Regions from separate parts of the Paenibacillus sp. FSL H7-0943 genome, predicted to be linked through region 3. Evidence: predicted binding sites of a transcription regulator. Region 3 holds the regulator's gene; each other region holds the start of a gene.
The links. The regulator NrdR, encoded in region 3, represses ribonucleotide reductase genes. The targets are predictions, from matches to a motif close to AACACNATATATNGTGTT.
Positions count from the first base shown of each region.

Region 1 (8,179 bases), 270 kb from region 3:
GACCGTACCGGGTGAAGGTAAGATATCCATCTGCAGTACAGGTATCAAATCCTGTGTGACTGAATCAACTACACTTACTCTGGAAGCGGCAAGCGCAGAAGAGGAACCGGAGCTCGTTGCGATGAGTCCGATGCATAGAAGCAGGAGGAAGCAGCTTTGACCTGCAAGAAGCAGCCTCCGCCGTACACTTATTTTCATGGCGTCGTTCACCTTTCTTTGTTATGAAATATCAGAAAGTAAAAGCTTCCTTTTTATTGTAGAGGACAAGCTATAAAAAGGCTGTTGCTTGCTGTCGCGCCGGAAGGCGGAAGTTCTCTTGTTTTTTTGCCTGCTTTTAGCGAGTAGGGTCGCATTCTATAGGCTCCGCAGATGAAACAGTCCATAGGTCACCGCAGAAACTGCGATTTGCGGCTCATATTGCCAAATGGTCTCTTGTCGACGCCGATTATACTGCTCTTGAGTCGCTAGGCGTTTTTCTTCGTCAGGCTCCTTCAGCAGCTCTCCATAATAGACATCAATGATGTCCAGTTCAACCCTTAGCCGCTCACGTGCCTGTTCTGCCCAAGTGTAGTCCAGTTCGGCTAACTGAGCGGTAAGATGAGTTTCCAATAAGTCGGTAGCGGCTGCTACTGTCATTTCATAAGGCTGGATATGCACATTTTCCGGTAAGCGTGGCATCATCTCTTTTGTGGAAACTTTTGCATTAAAGTCATCAATGATAGTTCCCTTTGTTAGGGAGATGCCAAGATAATGGAGTTCTTCACGTTTCAAATCGCAGCTCATCTCCACTTTATAGCAGACACTAAGCCATGGCTCGTAAGCGGCAGAGAACAGCGTGTTTCGCTGCCTGCTGCCCGGGTCCTCAAATAAGTAAAGGCATTTCCCTTCGTCCCGAGCGGCGTTCCAAATCTGTTGCAATCGCTTGCTTCCGTAAATAATATCCTCTCTGCGGATCATTCCTGGCCCAATTCGTGGGAGTGCCGGCACAATGCCGAAGTAGCGGGCTAGGATACTTTCCTCCGGGTCAGTAGATGGAGCATTCACTGCTTCTGAGCCCGGGGAGGCGGATTCGAGTAAGTCAGTGCTGGCCTCTGCATCGTTTGTTACACCTGTAGTTAGGCTTCCGGTGACAACTTGATTCAAAATGCCAGCACTACGATTTGCAATGGGGGGAACCTCTACTTCAGCTTGACTGTCGTATTTTTCCGGATCAAAAACAAAGGTGAAAGAAAGGGTCTCAGGATCTACACCTGTGCGCTCCACGAATCCCCAATAATACGGCCGGTCGGTAAGCATTTTGTCAGCTCTAGGTGATAATTTCACAGTTACGTGAAGGGGCGAAGCCTCAATGATGGAGCATTCAGTAGCTTCAAGATAGTCCATCACATGCTTGCGTACTTCCTGTGCGGTGAGGGTCATGTCGCAGTCCCACTTTCTTTTTTAATACCCTGTGTCAACTCACTGAGGGATTCACCAATATGGTCCAGCTCATGCCGCAATTCTTCGTCGGAGCGGGATTCGAGCATGATTTTGTATAAACTTTTCTCCAGTGATTCCTTCTTTTCAAAACGTTCCAGGATTACATCCAGCCCGCCAATCACCATTTCAAACATATTGATTTTTTCATGCAGCAGATGCAGGATATGTTCTTCAATCGTGCCTTGCGTAGACAAGTTGTAGATCACTACGTCATTTTCTTGCCCTAACCGGTGGACACGGCCGATACGTTGTTCCACGCGCATGGGATTCCAGGGCAGGTCAAAGTTGATCATATGGTGGCAAAATTGCAGGTTAATTCCTTCACCACCGGCTTCCGTTGCAATCATAACTTGAGCGCGGCCGCGGAAAAGATCCATCATCCAATCTTTTTTTCCACGGTTCATTCCGCCGGAATAAGAGACACACATCAGCCCATGTTCACGGAAATACTGTAGTAAATACTCTTGAGTTGCTCGATATTCCGTGAAAACGATGACCTTTTCATTCATTTCTTGAATGAGGGCTAAGGTTGTTTCAGCTTTAGTGTTTGTTTTAACGGTACGGAGGGTCTGTAGCAGCTCCATCATCCGGTCTCTTTTTGGGGAATCCGCAGGCAGCTTTTTGATCAAATTAACTAAAGTGATAAAGACGGCATCCCGGCTGCTGCACACCTCACGTTGAAGGGTTACCAGAGAAAGCATACTGCTAAGATTGCCGCCGGATTCCTGATACTGGTCTTTGACAAAGGAAGTAACACTGTTATACAAATCTTTCTCTTCTTGGGAGAGAACTAAGGGGATATTACGGACTTTTCGTTTCGTGAAATTAACTGGACCTTCACCACGGCGATTGCGGATCATGACCTTCGAAAGCTCGTCCCGCAGTTGACCTTCATTCTTGGGCTGGCGTTTATCAACCACGAAATTCGAGGCAAAATCGCCCTGATTTCCAAGTTGCCCCGGCTTCAGTATAGTGATCAGATTAAAGAGTTCGCCCAGATCATTCTGAACGGGAGTCGCGGTGAGCAGCAGGCAATATTTTTTGCGTAATTGCTGTACAAATAGATAATTGGTCGATTTTTTATTCTTCAGCTTGTGAGCTTCATCAATGATCAACATATCGTATTCATTTTCCAGCAAGATTTCCTTATGAGGATCTCGTTTGGCGGTATCCATCGATGCGACGACTATGGCGTTGCCCCAAGAATAGGCTTTTTTCTGAGCGACAGCAGTGATGCCAAATTTCGCATTCAGCTCACGAACCCATTGCAATACTAGAGAAGCAGGTACGAGAATAAGCACTTTGGAGACAAGACCGCGTACCAGATATTCTTTGAGCACCAGTCCTGCTTCGATGGTCTTGCCCAGTCCAACCTCATCTGCAAGAATCGCGCGGCCTGACATTTCGAACAGAACCTTATGCGCTGTATCCAGCTGATGGGGAAGTGGGGACAAGCCGGATAAATGCTTCATACATTGCAGCTCATCGAAGCTCGTTACTAGACCTGTTTCCTCTCCTTGTACGGCAAGCTTAGATAAACGGTAGTCTCCCCATGGGCCGCCCTTTTCCAATTTGAGCTCCAGATCTTGCAACCAATTCCGGTCAAAAGAAAGAGGAACAGGCAGTATTGGCGCGGGTGTTCCCCCTTGCTGGGGTAGAGAATTACGGAATAATTGCGTCATAATGCAGCCTCCTCAAGCTCGGATTTATATCACCATTCGTAAGAGTAGTATGCTCGTAAACGAGAGAATTCATAACCTCTTATTTTTCACGATAGCCTTTAAAAAAGAGAGCAAGAGCGAGAAAAAGCAGCAACGTTTGCGATAATCCGGCAACTTGACTCTATTTTCGAATAAGACCTTCGATACAATATGTGGTATAGTTTAAAAGCTGACGCACACAATATATTGTGACAAAAGCTTGAAAATGTATTTTTTATAGAGTGCTTAGCTGGTATTTGTTATTGACAAGATGAGCTTCCTACATACACCTGTTAAGCAGTGGAGGATGGTAAGGGGGTTTTTGTTGTGGGCCCATACCTTGGACCGGAAACTAATATCTACTACACATGCGGGAGGTTTTTTTATTGAGTAAAGTGGAACGTAAGCAACGCCTTGAAGGGCTAAGTGAAAAAATATTTTTGGATCGTTATGCTTGGAAGGATGCAGACAGCAACAATGCTAAAGTAGGCGATGTTGTATTGGTGCTGACCAAAGATGATCCGAAGTTTCCAACTAAGGAAGTCGGAGAAATTGTGGAGCGCAGTGGTCGAATCGTAACTGTAAAGACACGCAGCGGTGAGTTTGTGAAATCGGATGTTGAAAAGTTGACCCTTAATATAGAAAAAACTCCTGAGGAAATGTGGGACCGTCTATCCACAGCGATGGCTTCTGTAGAGAAGACACCTGAGCTTCAAGCAGAATGGGCGGGCAAATTCCGTTCAATCCTAGATGATTGGAAGCTTGTGCCGGGTGGACGTATTGCGGCTGGTGCAGGTGCTAGTGAAGAATTAACATTGTTCAACTGTTATGTAATCCCTTCTCCAAAAGACAGCCGTGGCGGCATCATGCAGACATTGTCTGAAATGACGGAGATTATGGCCCGTGGTGGCGGTGTGGGCATTAACCTGTCTTCATTGCGTCCTCGTCGTGCGATTGTTAGAGGGGTTAATGGTTCATCCAGTGGTTCCGTATCTTGGGGCGGTTTGTTTAGTTATACTACGGGGCTTATTGAGCAAGGCGGCAGCCGTCGTGGTGCGCTCATGCTGATGATTAATGACTGGCATCCCGATGTTGAGGACTTCATTACCGTGAAGCAAACGATGGGCCAAGTCACTAATGCTAACCTTTCGGTATGTGTGAGCAATGGTTTTATGAAGGCTGTAAAAGAAGATCTGGACTGGGATCTCGTATTCCCGGATACAACCGATCCTGAATATAACGAAATGTGGGATGGCGATCTCGACAAGTGGAAAGCTGCCGGCAAAAACGTTATCCATTATCGCACTGTAAAAGCGCGTGACGTGTGGCGTACGATCATTGAATCGGCATGGAAATCCGCTGAGCCAGGCGTCGTGTTCATGGAATACTATAACCAGATGTCTAACAGCTGGTATTTCAACCCGATTATTTGTACAAATCCTTGTGGAGAGCAAGGACTGCCAGGCTGGGGAGTCTGCAATCTGTCTGCGGTGAACCTGTCCAAGTTCTACGATGAGAAAAATCATGATGTAGATTGGGAAGATCTTGCGACTACAACCCGTTATTCGGTCCGTTTTCTGGACAATGTAATTGATAAAACACCTTATCATTTCCCGGAAAATGAAGCGAATCAGAAAAAGGAACGCCGCGTGGGTCTCGGAACCATGGGATTGGCGGAGCTGATGATTAAATTGAACATCCGTTACGGCAGCCCGGAATCGTTGGAGTTTCTGGACAAGCTATACGGCTTTATGGCTCGTGAAGCCTACCTTGCTTCGGCAGAAATTGCTGGAGAGAAGGGTTCCTTCCTAGCTTTTGATACTGAGAAATATCTAATGAGCGGCTTTATGAAAAATATAGTCGAAGCGTATCCAGAGGTTGGCGAAGCGATTCGTGAACATGGTATGCGTAACGTTACAGTGATTACACAAGCACCTACAGGTAGTACAGGTACAATGGTAGGTACTTCTACGGGAATTGAGCCTTATTTTGCCTTCAAATATTTCCGTCAAAGTCGTCTTGGCTATGATGAACAGTTTGTTCCAATCGCTCAAGAGTGGCTGGAGGCTCATCCGGGTGAAGAGCTGCCTGACTACTTTGTAACTTCGATGGATCTGTCAGCTAAAGATCATATTCGTGCGCAAGCAGCGATCCAACGCTGGGTAGATAGCTCTATTTCCAAAACAGCGAACTGCCCGTCTGACTTTACGGTTGAGGAGACGGCTGAGCTATATGAAATGGCCTTTGATCTAGGATGTAAGGGTGTTACGATCTACCGCGATGGAAGTCGTGACGTTCAAGTTCTGGAAACCACGAAGAAGGAAGACAAAAAAGAAGCTGCTACGGTTGCGGCAGAGGAAGCTACAACTACTGTAGAAGCGAGTACAAATGTTGTAGCAGCAAGCCCAGCGCCTCAAGTGACTACAAAAGAGGCGGATAAACAATACAAAAAACGTCCGCAGGTTCTGCGCGGCGCTACCTATAAAATCAACACACCATTTGGGATGGCATATATTACGATCAATGATCTTGATGGAATACCGGCTGAAATCTTCCTGAATGTAGGTAAAGCAGGTTCTGACGTATTTGCTATGGCAGAAGCATTAGGCCGCGTCTGCTCCTTGTTCCTCCGTTACGGAGATCATGGTGAGAAAGTGGAGCTGTTGATTAAACATCTGAAAGGCATTGGCGGATCAGGAGCTATCGGCTTCGGCGCGAACCGGGTTGAATCCATTGCTGACGCTGTAGCTAAGGCACTGGAATCACATGTGCTGAACAATGCTCATGATGATCATGTACCTGCTCCGATTGCGGCAACTTTGGAGCTGGAGGATTTCAATGAAGCATTAAATGCGGAGTTGAAATCGAGCGTTCCGTCAGCTACGGAAGATGGACATGGTGGTCATCATGGACATAACCATGCTACGGCTTCCCGTGACCTTTGCCCATCCTGCGGCAGCGCCTCGCTGATTAATATTGAGGGTTGTAAGACTTGTGGCAATTGCGGGTATAGTCGTTGCGGGTAAAGGGTAGAGCCGATAAGTGTTTTGTGGGAAAATGTGATTTTTCATTTTAAATGAGAAATGTTTCATTTCAAGCGAGAAAATTGTTTCATTTCAAGTGAGAAAATAATTTTATACACTTAATTGAATAAAAATACATTGAAATCACAACTAGAACACCGCAGCATGCTTAATTATGTTGCTGTGTTCTTTTTTTGTTTGTGCCTATTTAATTTATTGTAACTTAAAAAAGATGAGGATGGTTTAGAGTGCCTAAATATAATATTTATAAAATTAAGGATGGTAACCGAGAAGCTTTACAAAGGAAACTTAGTGCAGTAGGTCTAATTGCGAAAAATGAAAAACAAATTGGTGATTATGTAGCCGAATTTTATTTTTCTGATAAACCTGATTTAGTGAAGATTTGGTGGGTTGATTTATATAAAGATTTCTTAGATGTAAACGAGTTTCCTAAAAATGAGTTATATTTCGGAATACTATTATTAGTCAAAAAAGAAATCTGTTACGCAATCAGTTTTGGCAAAGCGCATTTTTATCTTCGTGAATATTGTGACGGGGAATTTGGTTTGAATTTAGCCGAAAGGATTGTGGACGAAAACAACCTTAGAATTAAAAACTCCAAATTATTTGGAGGAAGAAGATCTAAAAATATTACCTCTTATCAAGACAGGAGTCCAATTGAATATGATAGTGGAGAATCATTTCAATATATAAAAGCTAAAACAATTAATGCAGATGATTGGGGAAGCGTAGTTAGCTTTGGTTCCTCAGTATTATTCAATCTGAAAATATTTCCTTCAGAACTTAATGGATTTCTAGATACTATAGAGCAGAAACTTAGTCAAAAGCCTATTCTTAAACTACCAAGAGTAGAGGAGGTAAAGGATGTAGAGACTAAGCGGCGCTTGGATAGAGAGCTTGCTATATCGTTATTATCTAATACTACAATAGGGACGCTAGCTGAGGAGTTTTCTGTTTCAGGAGTCGACTTTGTCTTTAGTGAAAATAATCAATATGCATTCTTCTTGAAAGGAAATTTAAAACAAAGCGAACTGAAATTTGATGAGTTGTCTTTAGAACGACTTACCTATTTCGTAAATGAAAATGGGATAGATTTGATTGATTCAATCAATGATGTTCGGATTCAGATAAAAAGTGAAAATAGTAGAACTAGAAGCGAATCTTTAAAAAAAGTTTTAGATTATGTTGATGATGAAAGATATTGCTTAGTAAACGGAAGATGGCATCGATTTAACCAATCGTATATTAACTTTTTGCAAAAAGAGGTAAATAAAATAACAATACTACATCACGATACAACCTTCCTTTTATCAAATATTAATGAAGATGATTTTAACAAAGGGAAGGTATATGAGGGTTATTTGAATTTTGATAAAGACTTTTCTTATATTGAAAAGTACAAAATAGAGAAAATGGATCTCTACAAAGATAAAACTCTGTATTTTGTCAAAATGGGTGAGCCTCAGAACCTAAGTTATGTAATAGACCAATCTTTAAATACTGTAAAAATACTCCAAAATAACGTCGAAGATATCATTATAAATCAAATAAAAATTGAACCGGAAAATATGTGTCTTTGGCTCATATTTGAAAGAAAAACAACAATTAAAAAATTATCAGATGTCAGATCGCTCATATTTCTTATGAAATTAGTTGAATGGAAGCGTAATGTAATTGTGGCAGGTTATAATCCCACTATAAACATTGGTTATAAAGATCCGAAAACTGTTTAGATTCTGATGATGTTTCTCATAATAAATAGCACTTCTCCACATTCTGGGGAAGTGCTATTTTATTACACAGTATAAAAAATATAAATCGATATGGAGACTGATAAAAATTTGAGTTTTTAAAGTATAGAATGTGTTTGTTTAGATTAAACGGGTAATTATTAGCAATAAAAGATAGTTGGTCTTTTAAATACAACCTATTCGTAGTCATAGGGTAGTTCAAGAA
Region 1 is NZ_CP150148.1:2,451,161-2,459,339, forward strand. Features, by position in the region: gene NSQ55_RS10590 (hypothetical protein) at 1-198, opposite strand, end outside; gene NSQ55_RS10595 (YqhG family protein) at 355-1,419, opposite strand; gene NSQ55_RS10600 (SNF2-related protein) at 1,416-3,161, opposite strand; gene NSQ55_RS10605 (adenosylcobalamin-dependent ribonucleoside-diphosphate reductase) at 3,548-6,205, shown strand; gene NSQ55_RS10610 (DUF6119 family protein) at 6,451-7,956, shown strand.
Region 1: a site for NrdR is predicted at 3,376-3,393, ahead of NSQ55_RS10605 (adenosylcobalamin-dependent ribonucleoside-diphosphate reductase). Genes of this name have one in related genera too.

Region 2 (8,179 bases), 610 kb from region 3:
TTCCCGGACACCTTTTGACAAATGACGTTTAGGGATCTTTTTTGTACCCAATATGGTTTCGTTCTGCATTCTTTCTCCTCCAAACCTTCTAAAACTTTCCCCACAAATCTATACTTTTTAATATAAAAGGCGGGCTTTCACCCGCCCTTAGAACCGGCTCTCTTAAGGTTAATTATTCAAGAGCTGCTGTACGCGAGCATTCATATCATCCAAACCTTCGTCAATCGAAGCATTTTTAGTCATAATATTGTCATGCGCTTCATTCAAAATAACTTCGATGTCTGCGCTCTTTTCATGCATAGGCATTTCCAGATAAGTCTTAACAGTAGTCAGTGCCGCTTTGCTGTTCTCATCCGTAGGGAAGCCCTCGATGGAAGTAATGGAATTGATAACTTCATCATTCTTAATCGCTGGAATGGTTCCGGTGGAAGCAATGACTTTAGCGCCTTCTTCACCAGTCACGAATTTCATGAAATCAAGTGCGGCTTCTTTATGTTTGGATTTCTGATTTACAGCTAGGGAAGTAATTGTACCCAGGGTTGTACCGGCTTCCACACCATCCGGATGAGGGTATTTCGCAATGCCCCAGTTAGCCGATTGGGACTCGCCACTCTTCACTTTCTCAATCTGTGTAGCGATAAACCAGCTGCCCATGTTCATAGTAGCAACGGAATTATTGTAGAATACGCCAGAATAGTGCGTGCTTGAAGTCTTCAGTGTGGCGTAATCCATTACGATGCCGTCTTCCTGTTCTTTCAGGATCCGCTCATAGGTTGGCTTCAAGAAATCGTAGTTTCCGTCAACAACAGTGTTCTTGCCGTCCAGAATACCGAACAGTTGAACCGCACTACGCCAAGTATGGTAGTGAGCTCCGTACACTTTTTCAGAACCGCTGCCGGAAGTCATTTTTCTGGCCAACTCATCATATTGCTCGAATGTCATATCATTGCTTGGATATTCCACGCCTGCTTTGTCGAACAAATCTTTATTGTAGTAGAGAATCCAGAAATCGCTGCGGAAAGGAAGCGCATACACCTCATCGTTCACTTCGATTTGTTCTACAGTACCTCCATATACCGAAGGATCAATAGCGTTGCCACTCATAAAGCTTTTAAGCGGCTCTAGGTGATTCTGTTTCACAAGGTTCGAGTAGCCCGGAATATCTTTAATTGTAAGTACGTCCAGATCTGCGCCACCGGACAGTTGTGTGCTTAACATGGTCATATAGTCCGTCGACCCCAGATCGACATATTCGATTGTTACATTCGGATGCTCAGCTTTATAGGCATCGATTAGCGGCTTGTAGTAAGCGGTAGCTTCCCAATCCCACAAGGCCCATTTCAAAGTCACAGGCTCCTGGCTCGGTTCAGCGGAAGCGTTTGCAGAATTCCCCGTTGCTGGAGCTGTCGTTGCAGCAGCACCTTCGTTGTTGTTATTACCAGAACATCCAGCCAACAGACTCATGGAGAATACTGTGGCGAGGGTTATGCCATAGAATCTTTTCAGTTTCATTTAAATATCCCCTTTTCTTCTGATTGTGTAACTACGATCGGCTCTTCTGAGCTTAGTTCAAAGTTTATAGCTTTTTTCGCAAGAATGGCATGCATTATCAAACAAAGTTCATTCACTTTTCTGTGTTCTTCTTTCCTGCTCCGGTTCAAACCTGTAATTTTCTATCTAAAACATGTAAAATATTCAGCTTATGTACCTCCCCCTGTATCGGAACGCAGGAATATGCTATGGTATATGAAAACGCTTTATATGTTTTCACATTTTGTAGAGGAGTGTTAAATACGGTAAGAAAATCCACCATTAAAAGTCGCATTATTCTGCTCATGGCCGTATTCGCACTGCTGATAGCGTCGCTGTTGTCTTTTTTTAGCTATGAATTAATTACTTATTATCAGCGTAAAACAACCATCCAGGCGACCGAGTTCAATCTGCAGCTGGTATCCCATATTATTGAACAGGATTTAATTGATCTGTCATCGCTGGCGATGACCTGCAGCACTAACTCTTCTACTAATACCCTGATTACAGACTACTTCAGCTCACCTAAGGCTAGCTCTAAGGAAGCAGTTAATGTATTCAACTCGATGCAGCAGGACTTCCTGAACAACCGCTCCAACAGCTATGCCCGCCGTCTGATTGTTACGGACAGCAACGGAAAGTTTCTGCAGGTGGATAAAACCGGCACCTCTGTTCCGCTTACCATACACAATATCGGTCAAATTACCGGCCTTAGCAATGATGCCGAGGAGAAATGGGACCGGGTGATCAAGGACCCGCTGTCTAATACGAACGGGATTCCATTTGTTTTTCCTATTTACGGCAAAGGGGCTTCCCGGGTTGGAACGGTGTACCTGTTAGCAAATACCACTGTTATTACCGACAAGCTGAAAGGGTACTCCCTGCCGAAGAATTCCCGGCTGCTGCTGACGCTCGGCAATCATCATTATCAGCTCATCGGCGATCAGGTCATCGCCATTGCAGAGCCGTATGAACCGGTGGCCTATACCAATGATAAACCTGTCGGTCCGCAAACTGAGCTGTCCATGGTCAAGCTCGAGGACGAGAAAGAGAGCCATATCGTGGTATCTTATCCCGTCCGCAGCGGAGTCATTCTGTCACAGACTTTATCCAATGACCTGTTCGCTCCCAAGACAAATATATGGATTCTGGTTATGCTCGGCGTCTGTCTCCTGGTTATTGTCTTAAGCGCTATCATTACGCTGTATCTGACCCGTACCATCAGTCTTCCGGTGGAAAAACTGAAGAAGCGGATTGATAAGATCGCCCAGGGCAATTTCCTGCTGGACCGCAATATCGAATGGAACAGCGAGCTTGGCGATGTCGGCCGGGGCATTAACCGCCTGTCCCAAGATATCGTAGCGCTTATGGACAGCCGGCTCGCTGACGAGAAACAGAAGCAGGAGCTGGAATACCGGATGCTGCAGAGTCAGATCAATCCCCATTTCCTGTACAACACACTGAATTCGATCAAATGGATGGCTACAATTCAGAATGCTACCGGCATCGCGGAAATGACCACTTCACTATCCAGACTGCTGCGCAGCATCGCCAAAGACAACCGTAGACTAATGCCGTTGAAAGATGAGCTGAGCCTGCTGGATGATTATTTTCTAATTCAGAAATACCGCTATGGCAGTACGGTCTCTATGGTAAAGGAGATTGACAACGAGGAACTGCTAACCGGCCTAATTCCACGATTCACGCTCCAGCCCCTGGTCGAGAACGCCATCTTCCATGGCATCGAGCCCAAAGGCAGAGGAGAAATTCTCATTAAGGTGACCAAAAGTGGATTCGCCGATATTCTAGTTACGATTGAAGACAATGGTGTAGGGATGAAGGAAGAAGAAATCTCCACGATTCTGTCGAATCCAGGTGATGGAAGCAAAGAAATGCCCGAGAATATTGGACTCCGCAGCGTAAATGAACGTTTGCGCCTGGCATTTGGGGATAATTACGGTCTTTCGATTGAGAGTGAGTCGGGCCAATATACCCGGATGAAGATTCTTCTGCCGTTCCTGCAAAAGGAATAGAGTAGCATATCAAGCAAGGATGTGATGGAATTGATCAAGTTGTTAATTGCTGATGACGAGGCGCTGGTCTGCATCGGCTTGCAGTCCATGCTGAAGTGGGAGCAATATAATATAGAAATTGTCGGCATTGCACACAACGGGGCTCAAGAGGAAGAAATGATTGACACCCTACGTCCTGACATCGTAATCAGCGATATAAAAATGCCAATTAAAAGCGGCTTAGAAGTTGCCAATGCGGTACGCAAAAAACACGGCCGGCTTCCGCTGTTCATCATCTTAACAAGCTACGAGGAATTCGAATACGCGCGTGGAGCGATTGAAGTGCAAGCCACAGATTATCTAGTGAAGCTAGAACTGACACCAGAGGCACTTGATGCCTCGATTCGGAAAGCAATTTCCCAGTTGGAGGCTTTTCAAACCCTAGACAGCTATCCCATGCTTGCTCATAGAGGCAATCTACAAGCTCAACGCGATAAATTTTTCATCCGCCTGTTCAATAACTTATTCGCAAATAAAAACCAGTACCTTTTGCAGAGAGATGATTTAAACCTTGAGCTCAAGGAACCTGCTTATCTAGTCTGCACTTGCCGTATTTTGGGGCCAGACAGTGTCCCGCCCCGCGGCGATAAAATGGTTGCTCTGTGTTCAAGTACCGTCCAAATGGCCAAAGATACGCTTACTTCCATAAGACCTTGTTATGTGAGCAGTCTGGACTTGCGCAATTTTGCTGTAACCCTGCCCGTCAACGGGACGGATTCACGGCAATGGATGCCTGAGATTGAAATGCTATTGACCCATATGGCCTCCATACTCCATAACTACTTCAATGTAAGGATCATCGGCGCGATCGGCTTTGCGGTCGAGGATCCTTATTTGCTGCGGGAAAGCTACCTCGCTGCGCGAAAAGCGCTTCCTGCTGCGGTTAAAGCACAGTCGTTTGTGTTTTTTGCCGAAGGAGAGTCGCTGGAGCAGGATCATCTGTTGTTTGATTTCTCCGAATTGCGTACAGAGATCCGCCGTGCTTTTGAAGAAATGGATACCCAAGCTTTATACGCCATTATCTCCAAAATGATCGAAATCTTCGACGGCCGGGCCGACCTGCTGGTTCCCGCCACTGATGCCGCCTGCAACATTCTGTACATGGCCACTTCACTGCTCGCAGACGGTGAGAACATTGTGGAACAAATTTTCGAAAATGAACCGGAGGGCTACCGGGCTATCTACCAGATGCATACGATTGAAGAGATCGCTGGCTGGCTGATCCAGTTCCGGGACGGTTGCTCAGACATCCTCTCTACCCGCAGACAAAGCTACAAGGAGCAGCTCGTCAAAAATGTCCAAGAGTATATTAAACGAAATCTCGGAACTAAGCTCTCGCTCAATCAAGTGGCTGATGTCTTCAATTTCAGTCCCAACTATCTAAGCCACCTTTTCTCCAAGGTTGCCAAGGTCAACTATGTGGAATATATCACGGAGATCAAAATCACGACAGCCAAAGAAATGATGGCACGTGGGGAAGGTCGCATCTACGAAATCTCACAGAAGCTGGGATATGAGAGTGCCTTCTATTTCAGTAAAGTTTTCAAAAAGGTAACCGGAATTTCCCCCAGGGAATACATGCAGCAACTTAAAGCAGATTCACCATCTGACCGAAGCCTCGGAGTGAACAACCGTTCTTGAGATCAAGAGATTATTAAGAATAATCCCACTTCGCAAAAATAAAGCCAATAAATCTGCAAGGAGCAGGCTCTGTTCCTTGCAGATTTATTGGCTTGCTATCACCCTCAGCAGCATCCCTAAGTATCACCCTTATTCCTGCAATTTTTTTATTTTTATTTTTAAACTAGCAAAATGCTAATACTCCGGTCTTTCTGCCCTAAAAGTCTACCAAAAAACCGCTTACGAGACACTTTCCCAGCTATTAAGACTGCTGTTCCCATATTGACTTTTCAACATATAGTAATTAAAATAAACAACGCACACTAAATATAGTATAGATACGATTTTTCAGTATTTATAGCTTATCCATTCAGTTTTCATACTATTTTCAATAGTTTTTAATATTTACAGGGGGACAGACACCATGCTAGTCGCGTATGATTCAAAAACAGGAAATGTCAGACGCTTCATCAGCAAACTTAAGTTGCCGGCTGTGCAGATTGAGGAGCATATGACGATTGATGAGCCCTATGTGCTTATTACATATACCACCGGCTTTGGACAGATTCCAGAAAAGGTGTCTACTTTCTTGAAGAACAATAATGCCAATCTGAAGGGCATCGCCGCCAGCGGCAATAAGAACTGGGGCGAGCTGTTCGCGCACAGCGCGGACTTGATTGCAGATCGGTATAACGTGCCCGTTATCGGTAAATTTGAGTTATCGGGTACATTTGGCGATGTAGAACGGATTAAACAGGAGGTGAGCCGGGTTGCGGCATATTGAATTAAACAACATGTTGATGAAGAGAGACGAAAGTGGCTTCTTTCAGCTAGACAAAGATCTTGAGGCAGTAGCCGAATTTATGCGGGATGTAGAGCGGCGGAGTCTGGTTTTTGCGAATACAAAAGCCAAGGTTGATTATATGATTGAACAGGATTTCTACGAGAATTTTTATGAACAGTACAGCACGGCGGAAATTGAAGAAGTCTACCAGATTACCCACGCCTACAACTTCAGTTTTCCATCTTATATGGCAGCTTCGAAATTCTACACGGATTACGCTGTAAAAACCAATGACCGCAAACAATATCTGGAGCATTACCCGGACCGTGTGGCGGCAGTCGCCCTTCACCTGGGACGCGGCAATGCCGATACTGCGGGGGTACTTGCCCGTTCGATGATGGAACAGCGCCTGCAACCTGCGACACCAACCTTCTTAAATGCCGGTAAGAGCCGGCGTGGTGAGCTCGTCTCCTGCTTCCTAATCGAAATGGACGACTCGCTCAATTCCATCAACTATGTGCTGAATACCTGCATGCAGTTGTCGAAGATCGGTGGCGGTGTGGCCGTTAACCTATCCAAGCTACGCTCCCGTGGTGAAACTATCAAGGGTGTTGAGGATGCTGCGAAGGGAATTATACCTGTACTTAAGCTGATGGAAGACGGCTTCTCCTATGCAGATCAGATGGGTCAACGTAAAGGATCAGGAGCAGCCTATTACAATATTTTTGGCTGGGACGTTCTGGAATTCCTCGACAGCAAGAAAATCAACGCCGACGAAAAAACAAGACTCAAAACCCTGTCCATCGGCCTGATTATTCCAAACCGCTTCTATAAGCTGGCGAAGGACAATGAAGCGCTGCATGTATTTGCTCCTTACAGTGTGTACAAAGCCTACGGCACGCATCTCGACGATATGGATCTGGATGACATGTATGATAAGCTGCTGGCCGATCCACGTGTCAAAAAGAAGAAAGCTATGAGCGCACGGGATATGCTGACCAAAATTGCCATGATCCAGCTGGAATCTGGCTATCCATATATCATGAACAAGAGCAATGCCAATGCGGCCCATGCCCTGAAAAACGTCGGTCAGATCAAAATGTCCAACCTTTGTACTGAAATCTTTCAGCTGCAGGAGACCTCAGAGATTGCCGACTACGGACAGGAGAGTACAATCCGCCGCGATGTAAGCTGCAATCTGGCTTCCTTGAACATTGTTAACGTGATGGAACATGGCAAAATCCGTGAATCCGTACATGAGGGCATGATCGCCCTGACCGCTGTTAGCGATATGACCAGTATTTCCAATGCCCCAGGCGTAGCCAAAGCAAACAAGGAAATGCACTCTGTCGGTCTTGGCGTCATGAATCTGCACGGCTATCTGGCTAAGAACAACATTGCTTATGAAAGCGAGCAGGCCCGCGATTTTGCCCGGACCTTCTTTATGACTATGAATTTCCACTCGCTAGAGAAAAGCATGGAAATCGCTGCCGCAACGGGCCGATCTTTCCATGGATTTGAGGCTTCTGATTATGCTACGGGAGCTTATTTCGAGCGTTACCTGACTACTGATTACCGTCCAGCTACCCCAAGGGTACAAGAGTTATTCGGAGATATTTATATCCCATCCCCAGCAGACTGGGAACAATTGCGGGATGCGGTAAAAACAAATGGCCTATACCATGCTTACCGTTTGGCGATTGCGCCAACGGCCAGCATTTCCTATATCCAAAACGCCACTTCAAGCGTTATGCCGATTGTTGAGCAGATTGAGACTCGGACTTATGCTAATTCAACTACTTATTATCCGATGCCGTACCTGCGGCCGGACAATGTGTTTTTCTATAAATCGGCTTACCAGATGGACCAGTTCAAGGTAATCGATCTGATCGCGGAAATTCAGCCCCATATCGACCAGGGTATCTCGACCGTTCTGCATGTTAACAGTGATGTTTCCACCAGAGAACTGGCCCGCTCCTACCTGTATGCGGCGCATAAAGGCTTGAAGTCGCTGTATTACACACGGACCAAAAAGCTGTCCGTCGAGGAATGCCTCACCTGCTCGATCTAAAAGGAAGGCTATAGCCGCAGAAAAGGAGATTGCAATATTATGACCGCTATCCAAGCCGTTAACTGGAACCGTCCCGACGACGATTTCTCATTGATGTTCTGG
Region 2 is NZ_CP150148.1:1,573,208-1,581,386, reverse strand. Features, by position in the region: gene NSQ55_RS06965 (sugar ABC transporter permease) at 1-69, opposite strand, end outside; gene NSQ55_RS06960 (sugar ABC transporter substrate-binding protein) at 169-1,512, opposite strand; gene NSQ55_RS06955 (sensor histidine kinase) at 1,740-3,563, shown strand; gene NSQ55_RS06950 (helix-turn-helix domain-containing protein) at 3,594-5,243, shown strand; gene nrdI (class Ib ribonucleoside-diphosphate reductase assembly flavoprotein NrdI) at 5,647-6,006, shown strand; gene nrdE (class 1b ribonucleoside-diphosphate reductase subunit alpha) at 5,993-8,077, shown strand; gene nrdF (class 1b ribonucleoside-diphosphate reductase subunit beta) at 8,117-8,179, shown strand, end outside.
Region 2: a site for NrdR is predicted at 5,542-5,559, ahead of nrdI (class Ib ribonucleoside-diphosphate reductase assembly flavoprotein NrdI). Genes of this name have one in related genera too.

Region 3 (8,179 bases):
ATTCACACGAAGACAGCGATGGATGTGTTCGGTGTGACCGCAGAACAGGTGGACAGTAATATGCGCCGTGCCGCAAAAGCCGTTAACTTTGGGATCGTCTACGGGATCAGTGATTACGGTCTCTCGCAGAATCTGAATATTCCGCGTAAGGAAGCCGCGCAATTTATTGAGCAATATTTTGAGGTTTATCAGGGTGTACGCCGCTATATGGACGATATTGTAGTGGAGGCACGGAAGTATGGTTATGTGACCACATTGCTCGAACGTCGCCGTTATCTGCCGGAGATTAATGCGAAGAACTTTAATCTGCGCTCTTTTGCGGAGCGGACAGCAATGAATACACCTATACAGGGAACAGCAGCGGATATAATCAAGCTGGCGATGGTGCATATGGACAAGGCGTTATTTGATCGTGGGCTTAAGAGCCGTATGCTGCTTCAAGTACACGATGAGCTTGTATTCGAGGTGCCAGAGGATGAAATGGAGCTTATGAAGACGCTTTTGCCGGAAGTAATGGGTGGAGCCCTAAAGTTATCTGTGCCGCTTAAGGCAGAGGTCAGCTTTGGAAGTAACTGGTACGAGGCGAAATAGACTCCCTTTAAGGTGTGCATATCAGCTATAATGTAGTTGAGGTGAAGACATCATGCCGGAATTACCGGAAGTAGAGACAGTCAAGAGAACACTTAATGAGTTAGTTAATGGAAAGCAGATAGAGAATGTAACCGTCCGGTTGGCGCGGATTATTCAGCGTCCGGATGATATTCAGGCTTTTGCCCACCTGCTGGCAGGTCATAGCATTGTAAAAGTTGAACGAAGAGGAAAGTTTTTGCGTATTGTGCTGGATGGTCTGGTGCTTGTGTCACATTTACGGATGGAAGGCCGTTACGGACTTTTTTCAAATGATGACCCACTGGACAAGCATACACATGTGATTTTTCATTTTACGGATGGAACTGAGCTGCGTTACACGGATGTTCGCCAATTCGGGACAATGCATCTTTTTCAGATGGGAGAAGATCTTCAGCTGCCGCCTTTAAATAAGCTGGGGCAGGAGCCGCTGGAGCCTTCTTTTACACGGGAGAGGTTTAAGCAGATCGTGTCCGGTAAAAGCACCAAAATTAAATCGCTGCTGCTTAATCAGGAATATATCGTCGGCATCGGCAATATTTATGTAGATGAGTCGTTGCACCGTGCGGGTATCCATCCTGAAGACAGCGCCAAAGCGCTCACGGACAATCAATTGGACAAGCTGCATCATGCTATTGTAAGCACGCTGGCCGAAGCGGTTAACGCCGGAGGTTCATCTGTTAAGTCATATGTTAATGGCCAAGGTGAGAGCGGTACGTATCAGCAGCAGCTATTGATTTACGGTCGTAAGGATCAGCCGTGTAGTAACTGCGGAACGATGATTGAGAAGACGGTTGTAGGCGGTCGTGGCACGCATTATTGTCCAAATTGCCAGCGTCCGACTGTTCACTGAATTTGTTGAAATAATAAGGTTGGCACCCACTACTTGTCCCGCCCATATACTGTGTGAAGAATGCTTAATAGAGAACGGAAGCTGAAACGATAAAATTTCAGTTTTCCGGTTCTTCACAGGAGGGATTGCGGGTGCTCAGCCCATTATTTTCACTGCTATTGCTAGCGTTTGCCTTGAGTTTGGATGGTTTTGGTGTAGGAATTACATATGGGCTGCGTAAAATGAAAATACCACTGCTCTCCGTTCTGATTATCTCGCTCTGTTCGGGGGTAGTTATCTGTGTATCGATGCAGGTTGGGGTTTTGCTTGCCAAGGTAGTGTCTCCGAATGCAGCTTCTATAGTTGGTGCGGTTATACTTGTGCTAATGGGATGCTGGTCGCTTGTTCAGATGCTGATGCAGAAAGAGAAAGATGCAGATGGCGGACGTAAAGCTGAAACGGTAGATAAGGGCTCATTATCCGAGCAGGCTTGGGCAGAGGTAGCTGCTGATTCTGAAGCGGGTACAGAACCTGTTATGAATGATGAACCGTTGAAATCAGCTGTTTTTTCACTTGAGCTTCGCCGTTTGGGGATTGTAGTACAGATCTTGCGTACCCCGTCTTCTGCGGATATGGATGCCTCAGGAAGCATCTCTTCGATGGAAGCGATGATACTGGGGATTGCGCTCTCTCTGGATGCTTTTGGGGCTGGACTTGGCGCAGCGCTGCTTGGCTTCAATCCGATATGGACATCACTTACAATAGCTTTGTTTAGTGGTACATTTCTATTGCTGGGTATGAAGACAGGACTTAGATTTGCCGGGAACTACTGGATGAAGCATGCTGCCGCATTACCAGCGTTATTATTAATTGCAATGGGAATACTGAAGCTATTATGAGGTGAGTACATGATTATAGGCTTAACCGGAGGAATCGCATCCGGAAAAAGCACAGTGTCTGCACTGCTTGTGAACAAGGGAGCGAGGCTGGTTGATGCCGATGTGATCGCCAGAGAAGTTATGCTTCCCGGGCATGAAGTGTTGGCGGCTGCTGCTAAGCAATTCGGAAAAGAGATCCTTTTTCCGGATGGAACACTGAATAGGGCCAAATTAGGTGAAATCGTCTTTCAAGATCCTGTGGCCCTACAAACCTTGAACAATTTGACGCATCCTGCTATCCGGCAGGAAATCAAAGACCGTATGTACAGCATGGAGCAGGAAGAGCCGAAGCGGCTTATTATTGTGGATATTCCGCTTCTTTTTGAATCAGGGCTTGAGACCCTGTTCCATGAGATTGTAGTAGTCTACGTTCCCCGTGAAATGCAAATTGCTCGATTAATCGAACGTAATAGGCTCTCTTTAGAAGAAGCAGAAGCGCGATTGAATGCACAGATGGATATTGAGCAGAAACGTAATAAAGCGGACTACATCATCGACAACAGTGGCGATCTTGCGTACACTGAGCAACAGGTTGCTGTTTTTTGGGACAGGCTGGGTTTATCATGAAATGGCTACGTAAAAAAAGAGTACTGCTTCTGCTATTTGTGGGTTTTACGGCAATATTGTTTCTGAGTACTAACTGGATGTCGTGGTTTTATCCCATCCATTTTAAAGATGAGATTCGCAAGCACAGCATCACTTATGAGATAGACCCGTTTCTTGTAACCGCGATTATTCGTGTAGAAACGAACTTCAAAACTGGACGAGAATCCAAAAAAGGCGCACTAGGGCTGATGCAGCTTATGCCGGATACCGCGAAGTGGGCGCTGGAAAAGGCCAAGCTTCCAAACGTATCTATGGAAGAACTCAAGCATGAGCCTTCGGCTAATATTGAACTGGGTACATGGTATCTTTCAACTTTATCCCGTCAGTTCGAAGGTAAACGTACAGCAATTATCGCAGCCTATAATGCTGGACCCGGAAAAGTTCAACGCTGGTTGGACGAAGGGATCTGGGATGGGACAGATGCAACCATTAAAGATATTCCCATTGGTGAAACCAGGCATTATGTACAGCGCGTTAATTATTACTATGATCAGTACACGGACATTTACAAAGAATTTTAATTTCTACCGTGTTATGTATAAAAAGAAGTATTAAACGACCTGTAGGTCGTTTAATACTTCTTCAAAAAGCTTATGTTGGTCAGGTTATTTGTATTGACCTGCCAGTTGTTGTTCTGCCAGGGTTACAAGACGTTTAGTGATGTAACCACCGATCGAACCATTTTCATAAGAAGTTTTATTGCCTTGGTAACCATCTGGGGAAAGCGTGATTCCTAGTTCTTGGGCAACTTCGTATTTAAGTTGTTCCAAGGCACCGCGGGAATTTGGAGCTACAAGGTTATTGGAGTTGTTGCTTTGGCTCATTGCTGTTCACCTCCTCTGTTGGTAACTGTATTATGTGCCGGACTTGCCATTATCATTACAAGAAAAAAACGGTGATTTCTGGAAATAATTAAAAAGCCGTTCAAAAGCCGGATTTATAACGTGCCGGGACCCATACCATTATGTAATAGGAAGTGATGAAGCTTATGAAATGCCCTTACTGTGATCACACAAATACTAAAGTGCTGGACTCGCGACCAGCGAATGAAAATAAGTCAATCCGTCGTAGGCGTGAATGTGAGCGTTGCAGCAAACGTTTCACTACTTTTGAAATGATTGAAGAAACGCCACTCATTGTAATTAAAAAAGACGGCAGCCGTGAGGAATTCAGTCGTGATAAAATACTCCGCGGTCTCATCCGTGCTTGTGAGAAACGGCCGGTTTCTGTGGAACGTCTAGAAAAGATCGTGTCCGAGGTTGAGAAATCTTTGCGCGGCATCGCCGTTGCGGAAGTGGAAAGCCAACAGATTGGTGAATTCGTGATGGAGCAGCTCTACCCAGTAGATGAAGTGGCTTACGTTCGTTTTGCGTCCGTATATCGCCAGTTCAAGGATATTAATATGTTCATGAAGGAACTCAAGGGGCTGCTGTCCAAGAGTACGGGAGAATTAGAGGGATTATAGGGTTTTGTCCAGTTAGGGCGTTACAGCCAATCCTAGGGTCTGTTAGGAGTGCTTGTACTGGTTTGTTTCCTCTGAGTTTTGAGCGGGGAATTTGAGTGGAAAAATGAATTTTAAAAAAAGTGTTGACATAGAGGGCGATTTTTTATATTATATAGAAGTCGCCTACGACGCTTGAGCTTATCGGAACAACTCAATTACGACCAAACTAAAATTAAAAAATGTGTGATTACATACATCTGAAATTTCAGTTTGGGGCCATAGCTCAGCTGGGAGAGCGCATCGCTGGCAGCGATGAGGTCAGGGGTTCGATCCCCCTTGGCTCCACCAAACATCATATGGACTCTTAGCTCAGTTGGTAGAGCAGTAGACTCTTAATCTATTTGTCCAGGGTTCGAGCCCCTGAGAGTCCATCCTAAAGAAACGGCAGAAATGCCGTTTTTTTGCTGTTTGGGGAAGAGTGACTTTTTATTTGGTTTTGATCGTGGTATAGTTTGGGTAGATAAAACGTACAATGCAAAGAGAGTCGTGCGGAAACACGACTCCCAGTGCAATAGCCGCTTTTAAGGGCGGCGGCTTCGGAAGTTTAGTCAGGAAATAGACCGCATTCCTTTGCGAGAGGGCGGTCTATTTCTTTTTGAGGTAGTTGAGCAATGCAATAATGAACATGCCGAACATGAACATCAATGACAATTGCTGACTCCAATTACAGACAATCCATATCTAAAGAAACAGCAAGATGCTGTTTCTTTTTTTTGTTCCCATTTATTAATTATCATTAAATCCATTAAACTCCTGAAGCATTTGGATAAAGGTTTCAAGCTGTTGATTATCCCATTGGGCTATGCGCTCATAAAATATGAACTCCTTATCCTGTAACGCGTCAAAGGTTTTTTGTCGTCCAAGATCAGTGAGAGTAAGAAGGATCGCTCGACGATCATTAGGAGAGTCTTCTCTTCTAACATAACCCAAATTCTCGAGTTGCTTGATGAGACGGCTGACTGAACTACGATCCATAGCCGTTGATTCTGCCAACACAGAGGCGCTTGTTGGTCCATAAGAGTACAGCCAACGGACTATATGGAAAGCAGCAGGCTGTATAGATGAATCGAAAGCGGCAGCAGTTCTGACATTTAGGGCATGCGAAGCACTAATGAGGGCACTAATTTGTCCACCTAGCTTCAGTTCTAATTGCCCTCTCAACGTGTCTTTACGTTCGGCATTCATTGTTTTGACCACCTAACCTTGTATTTTAAAGTTGTCATACATCTATTTAGTTGACATATGTCAATCATCAACATATAGTTGATATATATCAATTATATGATTTGGACAATACGCTGTCAAAATGAAATTGCCCCTGATGAATTCCTGATATAAAGGAGAATGTAGATGATGACAAAGCCGATTATTGTAATTACTGGAGCTACAAGCGGTTTGGGACAACTCGTTGCACTTGAAATGGCTAAGCGAGGTGCCCATCTTGTTCTGACTGCAAGGAGTAAAACGCGTTCGGAAGCAACTGGAAAAATGATAAAGGAGAGCGTACCAGCAGCCGAAATTAGTTTTTTTTACGGAGACCTATCCTCAATGAGGGATGTCACTAGGTTAGGACAAGAAATATCTAATGTTTTTCCGAAGATAGACGTGTTAATAAATAACGCAGGGCTTCATGGGTTTGAACAGCGGATAACTGCCGATGGATTCTCAGAAATGATGGCTGTGAACTATTTTGCACCATGGTTATTGACACATACCTTAGAACGTTCTTTGAGAGCAGCAGGAAGTGCAAAAATCATAAATGTTGCTTCAGAAGCTTCACGCCGTCATGGAGTGCTAAAGTTGCCAGAAGATTTGCTCAATACAGCTTCTTTTACTTCCAGAGGATCTTCTGAGAATTATGGGAAAACCAAACTGTTAAATATTATGTTTACCAGTGAGCTTGCACGCCGCTGGGCGGGAACGGGAATCAGTGTTCATGCATTGAATCCGGGTTTTAACGTTACAGGTCTCGGGCGTGAACTTTGGTTTTCTTCGATGCTTAAGCACTTATTGAATTTCTTTCGTATTGGCGATCCTCGTAAAGGAGCGGAGATCATTATCCGTTTAATGACCGATCCTAAGTATCAAGAGAGCAGTGGGGGATATTTTAACGTTGGGACAGGCAATCCCATTGTACCCGTACAACCGGGAGGAGATAAGGTAATGGAAAATAAATTATGGAACGATACGCGAGACATTTTGCAACAGAAAGGTTTCTTTGGAAACTGATTTAATTAGTGAAACTAACCTCATGTCCGTTCGAATCACCCATTCATGATCCTGCGGACTGTATAGCTCTTATTTTCTTTATTTAGTGAAATTAGTCGAGTGATCGGACCGTAGCGCACTTATTTCCTCTCCAGTAGCAGTATTTTGCTTTGAAAAGACTAGATAAGTGCGTAGGAGTCCGATAGCTTGGGAAAATGCCCCATAATGAGAAAATAAGAGCACCTCGGTCCGTTGTATCTCAACCTTCCGCCAGTCCGACATTTTATAGTACTACGATCAGAAATAGACCGATCCCTTGTGAGAGAGGGCGGTCTATTTTACCGTTCCCGTTAGTTACCGTATTCCTTCAAAAGCGTATCTCACCAACTGCTGCACATAAGCATCGTCTATGGGTTGGCCGGTCACCAGCAAGCGGTAGAATATCGGCCCGTAAATAAGATCGGTAACAACTTCAATATCGAGATTATCGTTCAATTCCCCGCGCTGAACACCCCGTTCCATAAGCAGCCGTGCCTCAAGCCGACGAGGCTGGAAATATCGGGTCCGATAAGCTTCCGCCAAGCCTGAATCCATCTGTCCTTCTCCAATGATCTCCGTAATGATTTTACCCTCTCGACTAATCAGGAACCGGGATAAGTTCGTTGCATGCATGAGAATATCATCGAATACTGAACCTGTGTCAGGTACGGGCAGTCTGTCCGCAGCGGAGGATAGGAATCCATCCATCACCACGGCAGCCTTGTTAGGCCACCATTTATATATCGTAGCTTTGCTGACCTTGGCACGATCCGCTATTTTTTCCACCGTAACTGCTCCAAAACCATTTTCCAATAACAAATCATAGGAAGCGGAAAGAATAGACTTCTCCGTCTCAACATTACGCGGACGTCCTCGTTTACTCTCCATCTGAAATCACCCTTTCGTTAATCTGTCTCCAATCAAAATATAAACTATACGTTCAGTATACTAAAAAAATCCGGAAAAATAAATCACCATCGCCTATTTACAAAACGATACGTTCAGTATATCATTTAAACATGAATTAGTGAACTGAACGTATAGTATTTAAATTATTATGACCATCTGAGGAGGATTCACATGCAAAAAGAACAAGCGGCGAAAGAGAACCACATATCAAGTTGGATGATGTTTATGTTAGCAGCGGCATGCGGGCTTATCGTGGCCAATCTTTATTATGCTCAAACCCTTGTCGGACCTATCAGTGTCTCGACAGGACTTTCTTCTACAGCCGCAGGCTTGATCGTCACTTTAACTCAAATCGGTTATGTTGTAGGTTTGTTATTTATCGTGCCGCTGAGTGACATTGTTGAGAATCGGCGTCTCACGATAATCACGTTAATGGTTGCAGTGGGTGCATTGCTGGTTGCAGCTTTCGCAGCTAATGCGCCTTTGTTCCTGACAGCATCTTTGTTTATAGGAACC
Region 3 is NZ_CP150148.1:2,179,560-2,187,738, forward strand. Features, by position in the region: gene polA (DNA polymerase I) at 1-591, shown strand, start outside; gene mutM (DNA-formamidopyrimidine glycosylase) at 644-1,480, shown strand; gene NSQ55_RS09360 (manganese efflux pump) at 1,612-2,358, shown strand; gene coaE (dephospho-CoA kinase) at 2,368-2,964, shown strand; gene NSQ55_RS09370 (lytic transglycosylase domain-containing protein) at 2,961-3,524, shown strand; gene NSQ55_RS09375 (alpha/beta-type small acid-soluble spore protein) at 3,609-3,827, opposite strand; gene nrdR (transcriptional regulator NrdR) at 3,992-4,468, shown strand; tRNA gene NSQ55_RS09385 (tRNA-Ala) at 4,720-4,795, shown strand; tRNA gene NSQ55_RS09390 (tRNA-Lys) at 4,806-4,878, shown strand; gene NSQ55_RS09395 (MarR family transcriptional regulator) at 5,234-5,692, opposite strand; gene NSQ55_RS09400 (SDR family NAD(P)-dependent oxidoreductase) at 5,858-6,736, shown strand; gene NSQ55_RS09405 (TetR/AcrR family transcriptional regulator) at 7,070-7,642, opposite strand; gene NSQ55_RS09410 (MFS transporter) at 7,835-8,179, shown strand, end outside.